DNA from 3 places in the Rhizobium sp. CB3090 genome. Region 1 is predicted to be linked to each of the others. Evidence: predicted binding sites of a transcription regulator. Region 1 holds the regulator's gene; each other region holds the start of a gene.
What was found. The regulator LexA, encoded in region 1, represses DNA repair genes until DNA is damaged. The targets are predictions, from matches to a motif close to TGTTCNNNNTGTGTTCNG.
Positions count from the first base shown of each region.

Region 2: the regulator LexA is predicted to act here: its motif matches at 2,400-2,417, upstream of dnaE (DNA polymerase III subunit alpha).
Region 3: the regulator LexA is predicted to act here: its motif matches at 1,656-1,673, upstream of QA646_RS15995 (helicase-related protein).

Region 1 covers NZ_CP121662.1:1,310,224-1,313,505, reverse strand. The annotation lists gene QA646_RS06435 (mechanosensitive ion channel domain-containing protein) at 1-271, shown strand, start outside; gene QA646_RS06430 (DUF2721 domain-containing protein) at 378-869, shown strand; gene lexA (transcriptional repressor LexA) at 1,259-1,981, shown strand; gene QA646_RS06420 (ComEC/Rec2 family competence protein) at 1,962-3,282, opposite strand, start outside.
Region 2 covers NZ_CP121662.1:978,346-981,627, reverse strand. The annotation lists gene dnaE (DNA polymerase III subunit alpha) at 1-2,163, opposite strand, end outside; gene QA646_RS04760 (hypothetical protein) at 2,520-3,107, shown strand; gene QA646_RS04755 (DUF5680 domain-containing protein) at 3,195-3,282, shown strand, end outside.
Region 3 covers NZ_CP121662.1:3,326,227-3,329,508, forward strand. The annotation lists gene QA646_RS15995 (helicase-related protein) at 1-1,460, opposite strand, end outside; gene QA646_RS16000 (DUF3309 domain-containing protein) at 2,747-2,902, shown strand; gene QA646_RS16005 (YMGG-like glycine zipper-containing protein) at 2,950-3,204, shown strand.

The DNA.
Region 1 (3,282 bases):
GACCCTGAAAATGAAGGGCGTCGAACAGATCGGCGACTTCGGTATCGAACTGAGCTTTGCCTTCACCGTCCTTCCCGGTCGGCAAACCTACATCCGGCGGCAAGCCTATACCATGATCCGCGACGCCTTCATGGAAAACGGTATCGAATTCGCTCAGCCGACTGTCCAAGTGGGCGGGGAGGAGAAATCCGACGTCGCTGCCGCCGCTTTGACGATGCACAAAAAGAGAACCGCTGAACAGATGCCACAATCGCCGGCGCCACCGACGTGAAACATTCGCGTGAGATCGGCCCCCTCGCTCACACTGAGGCGCTTCCTCGGCGAAGCAACTCCCCGAACCTGATAGCGGACAACGTTGGATAGGAAGGAGATCAAGCGTGCTGAACGACCAGCTAACGTCTGCTGCCGCACACGTTATTCAAATAGCGCTGACGCCGGTCTTTTTGCTGGCCGGCACTGCCGGGTGTCTGAATGTCTTCTCGGCCAGGCTCGCTCGCGTCTCCGACCGGGTCAACAGCCTTTTCGAACGGGTGACCTCGGAGGACCCGGATGAAACGCGATTGCTGCAACTCTACTATCTGCGGCGGCGAACATTGGCGCTCGAGATTGCTGTCCTGCTCGGCACGGCATCCGGTGTGTGCACATGCCTTGCGACGCTCGGCCTCATGAGCGGAGCGATTCGCCAGCAATTCCGCGAGCAGATGCTGCTCTGGTTCTTCGGCCTTGCCGTCATCGCGCTCATGGGCGCTTTTGTGGCCTTCCTCTTCGAAATGATTCTGGCTGGGCACAGCATGCTGAGGCAGATCGCAAACGATCGCACCTTGCTCGAACATAGGCACAGGAGTTCGAGAAAGGAATCAACCTATTGAAATCAGGTCCAATTTACTAGTGACTGCGCCAGTCTCAGCCGCTCTGAAATCCGATCTTCCTTGCCTAATCTGCAGCTTGCTCTCCATCGTTCGTAGAGCATCGTCCTCCAAAGAGCTTATTGAGCAAACAACGCGGCTTTTCATTGCTTTTGGGATGGGTCGCTTCCGACCGGCGAAATTTTACGCTGCGAGTTTTCGCATATATTTCCGCCGCTTAGCGCGTAGACATCGGGAAAATCCATCCGGCCAGGACTTGTTATGTTCCCGTTTATTTGATGCGCTTACAAAATCTTCACCAAAATTTAAGGGCTTGCGGAACACATATGGAACATATAGTGTTCGTTCTGGATTTGTTTCACGACGCCTTCTCAGTCCCGAGGTTCAAAACGATGTTGACGCGCAAGCAGCAGGAACTGCTTCTCTTCATTCACGAGCGCATGAAGGAGTCCGGTGTTCCGCCATCTTTCGATGAGATGAAAGATGCGCTGGACCTTGCGTCCAAGTCCGGCATTCACCGTCTCATCACAGCTTTGGAAGAGCGCGGCTTCATACGCCGCCTCCCGAACCGGGCCCGGGCACTGGAGGTCATCAAGCTGCCGGAGGCCTATAGCCCGAGCCTACAGCCGCGCCGCGGCTTTTCGCCAAGCGTCATCGAGGGCAGCCTTGGCAAGCCGCAGCTTGTGCCGCCACCCGCTCCCAGCAGGCCAGTGAATGAGGAAAACAACAGTTCGGTCTCGGTCCCTGTCATGGGCCGCATCGCCGCCGGCGTTCCGATCTCGGCCATCCAGAACAATACCCACGACATCACCGTTCCCGCCGACATGCTTGGCTCCGGCGAGCACTATGCGCTGGAGGTCAAGGGTGACTCGATGATCGATGCCGGCATCTTCGACGGCGATACCGTCATTATCCGCAATGCCACGACTGCCAATCCTGGCGACATCGTCGTTGCTCTCGTCGATGATGAGGAGGCGACGTTGAAGCGGTTTCGTCGCAAGGGCGCCTCGATCGCGCTTGAAGCGGCGAACCCTGCTTACGAGACCCGCATCTTCGGGCCGGATCGTGTGAAGGTGCAAGGCAAGCTTGTCGGCCTCATTCGCCGCTATCACTGACCGGTGACACCCGTGCGATCGGCGCTCCGAAAGTGCCCGTTCGCCAGTCATAGGCGCGATGAAGGCTCCATGGCCGCGTCAGATTGTCGAACGCAGTCGTTATTGCTGGTTTGTCGGCGCTGAGGTTCATTTCGATAGCTCCCGTCCGGCGTAGCGTTGCGCCGGTAAAAAGCATCGCGCCGGAGCGGCAGCGATCCAGACGCAGCCGTACGGGAGTGACGACAATATTGGCAGTGTCGCAGGCCGCAGCGAGATAGGCAGCGTCTTCAATGGTGACAAGCATCTCACCATTCTCCAGCATTGCCACGCACCACGCACCTTTCTGGCAGGCGAAGCCGCCCTGCCCGGCATCGTCCAGTGCAGCATCCATCGCCTTTCGAACTGCGCTCTGTTCTTCGGAACTCAGGCGGCGATGCTTGTCCGATTTGCTGATTTTAGGGAGCTGGCTGTCGGGCGGAAGCATCATCGGCGGTTGCTGCTCAGTGATCGCCAGGGCTCTTTGCCACTGCCCGAAGATGAAATCGGGCGGTTTTTCACGATTGGTCGTCAACGCACCATTGCGCAGCAAGGCGACCAGCGTGCCATCCTCGGAGATCATCAGATCGGGTTTTGGGACACCGGGGCTGAGGGTCACGACGGCGACCGAACCGAGGATCACAAGCGCACCCGCATGCCGCAATCGTGTTTTCAGCAAGGTCATCAGCAAGAAGCCGGTTATGACCGTCGGAAACAGCCAGACCGGTAGCCGGCCAAAAGGAATATTGCCACCCCAAGCGGCGACCGTTTTGGCAATGGCGATGACGACATCAAGTCCCGCGCCGGTGACCTGCCAGAATGGAGCATCGACGCCAAATGGCATCAGCATCGTAGCCGCCATGCCAAATGGCATGATGATAAAGGAGACGACCGGCATCGCCGCCAGATTGGCGAGAAGACCATATGTCGCCAATCGGTGAAAATGTTCTATCGAGAAGATAGCGGTCGATGCGCCGCCGATAAAGGAAGTCGACAATATGCCTCCGAAGAAGCGCGAGACCAAGAGCAGCGGACGCATGAGCCGGAACCGGGAGAGAATGCTCTCCCGATGCGGTCTTTTCGTCCAGAGCGAATAACCGGACACCAGTGCCAACGTCGCCGCGTAAGACATCTGAAAACTTGGACCGAGTGCCTGCGACGGCGACAGAATGAGGATGACGATCGCTGACAGCGCCACATTGCGAAGGCTGAGGGATGGCCGATCGAAGAGCACGGCGACCAGCATGATCGCCATCATGATGAAAGCGCGCTCTGCCGATACCCCG
Region 2 (3,282 bases), 330 kb from region 1:
GCCGAGCGAATAGCCTGAGAGGACCTGGGCGATCTGCATCACCTGCTCCTGATAGACGATAACGCCCTGCGTCTCCTTCAGGAGATAATCGATCGTCGGATGGATCGATTCGATCTCTTCTTCGCCATGCTTGCGGGCATTGTAGACCGGGATGTTTTCCATCGGACCCGGACGATAAAGCGCCACCAGCGCGATGATATCCTCGATGCAGTCGGGGCGCATGCCGATCAGCGCCTTGCGCATGCCCGCGCTTTCCACCTGGAACACGCCGACCGTTTCACCGCGCGAGAGCATGTCGTAGGTCTTCTTGTCGTCGAGCGGAATGCTGGCGAGATCAAGCGTGATGCCGCGCTTGGCGACGAAATCGACGGCCGTCTTCAGGACCGTCAGAGTCTTCAGGCCGAGGAAGTCGAACTTCACGAGGCCGGCCTGCTCCACCCATTTCATGTTGAATTGGGTGACCGGCATGTCGGAGCGCGGGTCTCGATACATCGGCACCAACTTCGACAGCGGCCGGTCGCCGATGACGATACCCGCGGCGTGCGTCGAGGCGTGGCGATAGAGGCCCTCGATCTTCTGGGCGATATCGAGCAGACGGGCAACGACCGGTTCCTTGTCGGCCTCCTCCTGCAGGCGCGGCTCCTCCTCGATCGCCTTGCTGAGCGGTGTCGGATTGGCGGGGTTGTTCGGCACCAGCTTGCAGATCTTGTCGACCTGACCATAGGGCATTTCCAGCACGCGGCCGACGTCGCGAAGGGCAGCGCGCGCCTGAAGGGAGCCGAACGTGATGATCTGCGCCACCTGCTCGCGGCCGTATTTGGCCTGGACATAGCGGATCACCTCTTCGCGGCGATCCTGGCAGAAGTCGATATCGAAGTCCGGCATCGATACGCGCGACGGATTGAGGAAGCGCTCGAACAGCAGCGAGAAACGCAGCGGGTCGACGTCGGTAATCGTCAGCGCATAGGCAACCAGCGAACCAGCGCCCGAACCGCGGCCCGGCCCAACCGGGATGTCGTGCTGCTTGGCCCATTTGATGAAGTCCGCGACGATCAGGAAGTAGCCGGGGAATTTCATGCGCTCGATGACGCTGAGTTCGAATTCCAGCCGCTCGCGATAGTCCTTCTCCGCATAGCCCGATGCCATGCCGAGCGAGGCGAGACGCCGGTCGAGACCTTCGACCGCCTGGGCGCGCAGTTCAGCCGCCTCGGCGCGCTCGGCCTCCTCCGGATCGTCGGTGGCGCCGGTGAAGCGCGGCAGGATCGGCTTGCGTGTCTTCAGCACGAAAGAGCAGCGCCGGGCGATCTCGACGGTGTTCTCCAAGGCTTCCGGCAGGTTGGCGAAGAGCTTCGCCATGTCGGCGCGGCTCTTCAAATAATGATCCGGCGTCAGGCGAAAGCGGGTATCGTCCGAGACGATGGCATTGTGGGCGACCGCCATCAACGCATCATGGGCATCGTAATCGTCTCGCGTCGGGAAGAAGGCCTCGTTGGTCGCGACCAGGGGCAATTCGTGCTCATAGGCGAGCGCGATCATCTTCTGTTCGTGGCGGCGATCATAGGTGCCGTGACGCTGCAATTCGACATAGAGCCGGTCGCCGAACAGACTTTTCAACGTCAGTAGCCGCGACAGCGCCTGCGGCGCGTGGCCCTCCTTCAGCGCCATATCGACCGGACCGCCGAGCGAACCGGTGAGCGCGATCATGCCGTCCGTGCCGATCTCCTCCAGCCAGGAGGCGGTGATATGGACAGCCTGATTGCCTTCGCCGCCGAGATAGGCGCGGCTGACGAGATCGACCAGCCGCTCATAGCCCCGCTCGGTGGCGGCAAGCAACACGATGGATGGCAGCTTGGCGAGTGCCTGTTGCGGCCCGCGCTTCTCGCCCTCGACACCATCTTCCATGTCGATCGACACCTGGCAGCCGATGATCGGCTGCAGACCCTCATCCATCGCTTTCTGGGAAAATTCCAGCGCGATGAAAAGGTTGTTCGTATCGGTGATGGCGATAGCCGGCTGACTGTCGCCGGCCGCCTTGGCGAGGATCTTCTTCAGCGGCAGTGCGCCTTCGAGCAGCGAATAGGCGGAATGGACGCGAAGATGCACGAATTCCGGCGTGTCTCCGACCGGCGCACCCGTTGCGCCGCTGCTCACCATATCCGCCATCATATGCCTTTCCGCATGCCCAAATGAATCGGCTGCATTCTCGGCATAGCGGATGATAAAGTCCAGAAGTTGACCTCAGGAATCACGGGCGCATCGCGACACCCGTGGGGATAAAATTCACATCGCCATCATGATGAGGGAAAAGCTGGCGACAAACATGACGATGGAGGTGAATGCTGCAACGTCTCGAATGATATCGGTCATTTACGCGCTCCTTACTCGTTATGTTTCTTTTTTGTTCTATTTATGTTCGAGAGTCAATAGCTGCATCAATAAATTTCATCATCGATGTTTTGGAGCGTATCGATGGACGAAGACACAACCCTGGGCTATGAAACCGCAGAGGGAAGATCACGATGAAATCACTTGCCTGCGCTCTCATTCTACTTTCGGTGACATCGGCGGCTCATGCCGAAAATACCATTGCGCCCGACCGCATCATCGACGCGGCGGTCGGCGACTGGAACAAGGACGGTAAGCCGGACCTCGCATTGCTGGTATTGGCCCCGCCAGACGACGAGACCGCGATCGGCATCTACATTTATCTCCGCGACAAAGAACATCAGCTGCTCAAGCTGCTGGCCGCCGCGCCCGATAAGGTATGGGGCCGCGGCGAGCCGGGCGGTATCTTCGGCCAGGAGCCGTCGATCGCGGCTATGCCGAACGGTTCGATCGCCGTTATGTCTCAGAACGACGCGATTGGGCGCGATCGCTGGCATCAGACGCTCACCCTCGCCTTCCGCAACAACGCCTTTGTCGTTGCCGGCTTCACCTATGACTACCGAGACAATCTCGATCCTGATGGCAGCTATAGCTGCGACTACAATGTCCTGACCGGCAAGGCGACGAAGGGCGGCAAGGACCTTAAGGCCGAAGCCAAAACCATCAAGATCGAGGATTGGAACGACGACATCGGTCACAAAGGTTGCGGGGAAAACCCGTAGTGGCTCCCTTTGTTTGTTCTCTATTTGTTCTTTACTTGTACCGATACTCATGGCATTTTGATCCCTCATCATGATTGGAGGGGGCCCATGCCGGATCTTGCCGAGCTGAACGATTTTATTGTTGCTGCCAAGGCAGAAACCTATGTCGGCGATGGCGAGAGACTGCCGTCCTGTC
Region 3 (3,282 bases), 1.9 Mb from region 1:
CTCAGGCGCTTCATGAGCACAGATGTCCTGCGATCAACAAAGCGTTTCGTCAACCTCTCATGTAACGCATCAGACAATCGATCTTCGATTTCCCGCGTCTTTTCTTGCCAGTGTGTCGGATCGGCAAGCCAACCGGGCCGGTTCGACACATAGGTCCAAGTCCTTATCTGCGCGATTCGCGCCGAAAGCGTGTCGATTTCGCCATCCGTCCGATCGGCGCGGTGCACCTGTTCGGCCAGGAAATCCTCTTTTACCGTGCCATAGCGCACAAGGTCGGAAAAGAGGGTGGCGATAAGATCGGCATGCTGGGCGGGCGTAATCCGCCGATAATCCGGAAGCGCGCAGGTTTCCCATAATTTTTCCACGCGCGCCGGATTGTTGGCGAGATCGGCAATCTCCAGATCGCGCGACAGATATTCCAGCGCCTGCTGATCGACTGCCGGCAGCGCGCGCGTCAAGCCCTGCACGCGCGGCGCGCTCTCGAGGCTCGCACGCAGCGATGCGATCGAGGAAAAATCGAATTCCTTCGAGCGCCATTGTAGCACTTTAACCGTATCGAACTCATGACCTTCGATGCGCCGTACCAATTCGTCCTCGAAAGGATCGACCTGGCCCGTTACGCCAAAAGTGCCGTCCTTCAGGTGACGGCCGGCGCGGCCGGCGATCTGGCCGAGTTCGGCCGGATTGAGATTGCGGAACTGATAACCGTCGAACTTGCGATCCTGGGCAAAGGCGACATGATCGACATCGAGATTGAGCCCCATGCCGATCGCATCGGTCGCCACCAGATATTCGACGTCGCCTGCCTGATAAAGGGCGACCTGCGCGTTGCGCGTGCGCGGGCTGAGCGCGCCGAGGACGACGGCCGCTCCGCCGCGCTGGCGACGAATGAGTTCGGCGATGGCATAGACTTCGTCGGTGGAGAAGGCGACGATCGCAGTGCGCTGCGGCAGGCGGGTGATCTTCTTCTGCCCGGCATAGAAGAGATGCGACAGCCGCGGCCGCTCGACGACCGTGATTCCCGGCAAGAGCTGTTCGAGGATCGGCCGCATCGTGCCGGCGCCGAGCAGGAGCGTCTCGTCGCGTCCGCGCAAATGCAGGATGCGGTCGGTAAAGATGTGGCCCCGTTCCAGATCGCCGGCAAGCTGCACTTCATCGATGGCGACGAAAGAGGCTCGCGTCTCGCGCGGCATAGCTTCGACGGTGCAGACGGAATAACGCGCATTCGGCGGCGAAATCTTCTCCTCGCCGGTGACCAGCGCGACATATTGCGCCCCGACCTTCTCGACGACACGGGTATAGACCTCGCGCGCCAGCAGCCTCAGCGGCAGGCCGATGACGCCGTTGCCGTGGGCCACCATGCGCTCGATGGCATAATGGGTCTTGCCGGTATTGGTGGGTCCGAGCACCGCGGTCACGCCGCGTCCGCTCAGGATCATTGGCTGCGAAGTCTGAGTCATAGGTCCATGCATGGGCGAGAAACCACTGTCTTCCGATCAGCAAGGTCCCCAGGGAAGAGAAGAAGAGATGACGACCATATGTGACAAAGGCAAGACCTGATTCAAAAAACAACGGCGGCAAGATGCGTTTTTATCTTTGGCGGGTTCAACCAAGAGCTACATTCTCCCCACATCCAAAACGAGTCCCGACGAGTCGGGAACAGCTTGAGAACGAATCGGCGACGAATCGCTGACTCCGTTTGGTTCCGTTTTCGTTCACTACTATATATGGATTTTGATTCGCAAAAGCCCACCAGATCGTGAATCGCCATTTTGCTCCTTTTCCATGTGAATCACGAGCCGAATGGCGAATCCGACGGAACGCACTCTCATTTGAAAGCATCGTTAACCATTTGTAAATTAGATGAATTCCTCCGGACTGCAGCCTGAAGGATTCGAAATTAAGATTCGGGCCAAAGCCGGAACGAATCGGCGACGAATCGCTGACTTCCCTCAATTCTGCATTTGTTCTCCACAACATCTAGCGTCTTCCAGAACGAAATGCACAGGACTCTGTAGGGTTGAAGTGCCGAATCACGTCGAATCGTGGATTGCAATTAACCTTTGAGCGAATCGTAATATAAAAAGCCCAGAGTTTCGCGCAATGATTGAAACCGTTAACTTATCGATCAAAGCCGGAACGAATCGGCGACGAATCGCAGATTATCGCATGTACTGTATTTGTTCACTGCTAGATATAGCGTTTGGAGGGGGAAGCTCATCCAAATGGAGAATGGCGCAGTGATACGCGTTGCAAAAAAATTGCTCGGCATTAACCATTTCGATCGAGAGAGTACTACTTTCCAGCGATTTGGCTTAAATCCCCTCACCCAAAGAGATAGGTCTCCCCTGAGGCAGTCTCAGTGCACGGTTAACCAAAGGCCAAATGCAGAACGAATCGCTGACGAATCACGGACAAGTCCGCTTTCTCGTTTCGTTCACCGCAACATATTGTATTTAAAGCAATTTTTAACCATATATGGAACTCGGCGCCGGGTGTTCCTTCGCATTGCTCCTCTGTCTGCGTTAACATTTCGCCTCGACATGCCGGCTCATGTTCACGTCTTGTTATTTCTGAGCCGGAACAATTTCTCGTGAAATAAGTTTCTATCGACAGCGGCATTGATGCGCCTCGATCGGCAAGAACGGAAAAGGACGCATCAGGACTTGTATCTAGCGCATCTTATCCGCTTGCGTGAGGTCGCTCTGGCGGGATGCTCTAGGCGCTCGACGCGGAGGATTACGCCATGCTTGGTACAATACTGCTCGTGATTTTGATTCTGCTACTGATCGGAGCACTCCCGAACTGGGGTTACAGCCGGGGGTGGGGTTATGGTCCGTCGGGTGGTCTCGGACTAGTTTTTGTCATCGTTCTCATTCTGCTGTTGATGGGCCGGATCTGAATCCAGCCAAATATTGTTGAAGACTTCACACACCAGGGAGCAATGCCATGAAGAAAATTATCGTCGCGATCGCTCTTGCCGGAGCCCTTGCCTCGTGCACGGCAACCGAAAGGGGGACAGCCATTGGCGCCGGAACCGGCGCGGTCATAGGCGGCGTCGCCAGCAATAGCTGGGGTGGTGCCGCAATCGGCGCCGTCGCCGGTGGTGCCGTCGGCTACCTCATCGGTCGGTCCCAGGAGCACCCAGGCTATTGCATCTACCGCGACCGCCACGGCCGTCGCTATGAAGCTCGCTGCCGCTAAGAGGGCTATACGCGAAGATTGATTTCCTTCAGCCGATCATCAACACCCCGTTGATGATCGGCCATGAAAGTCCATCTT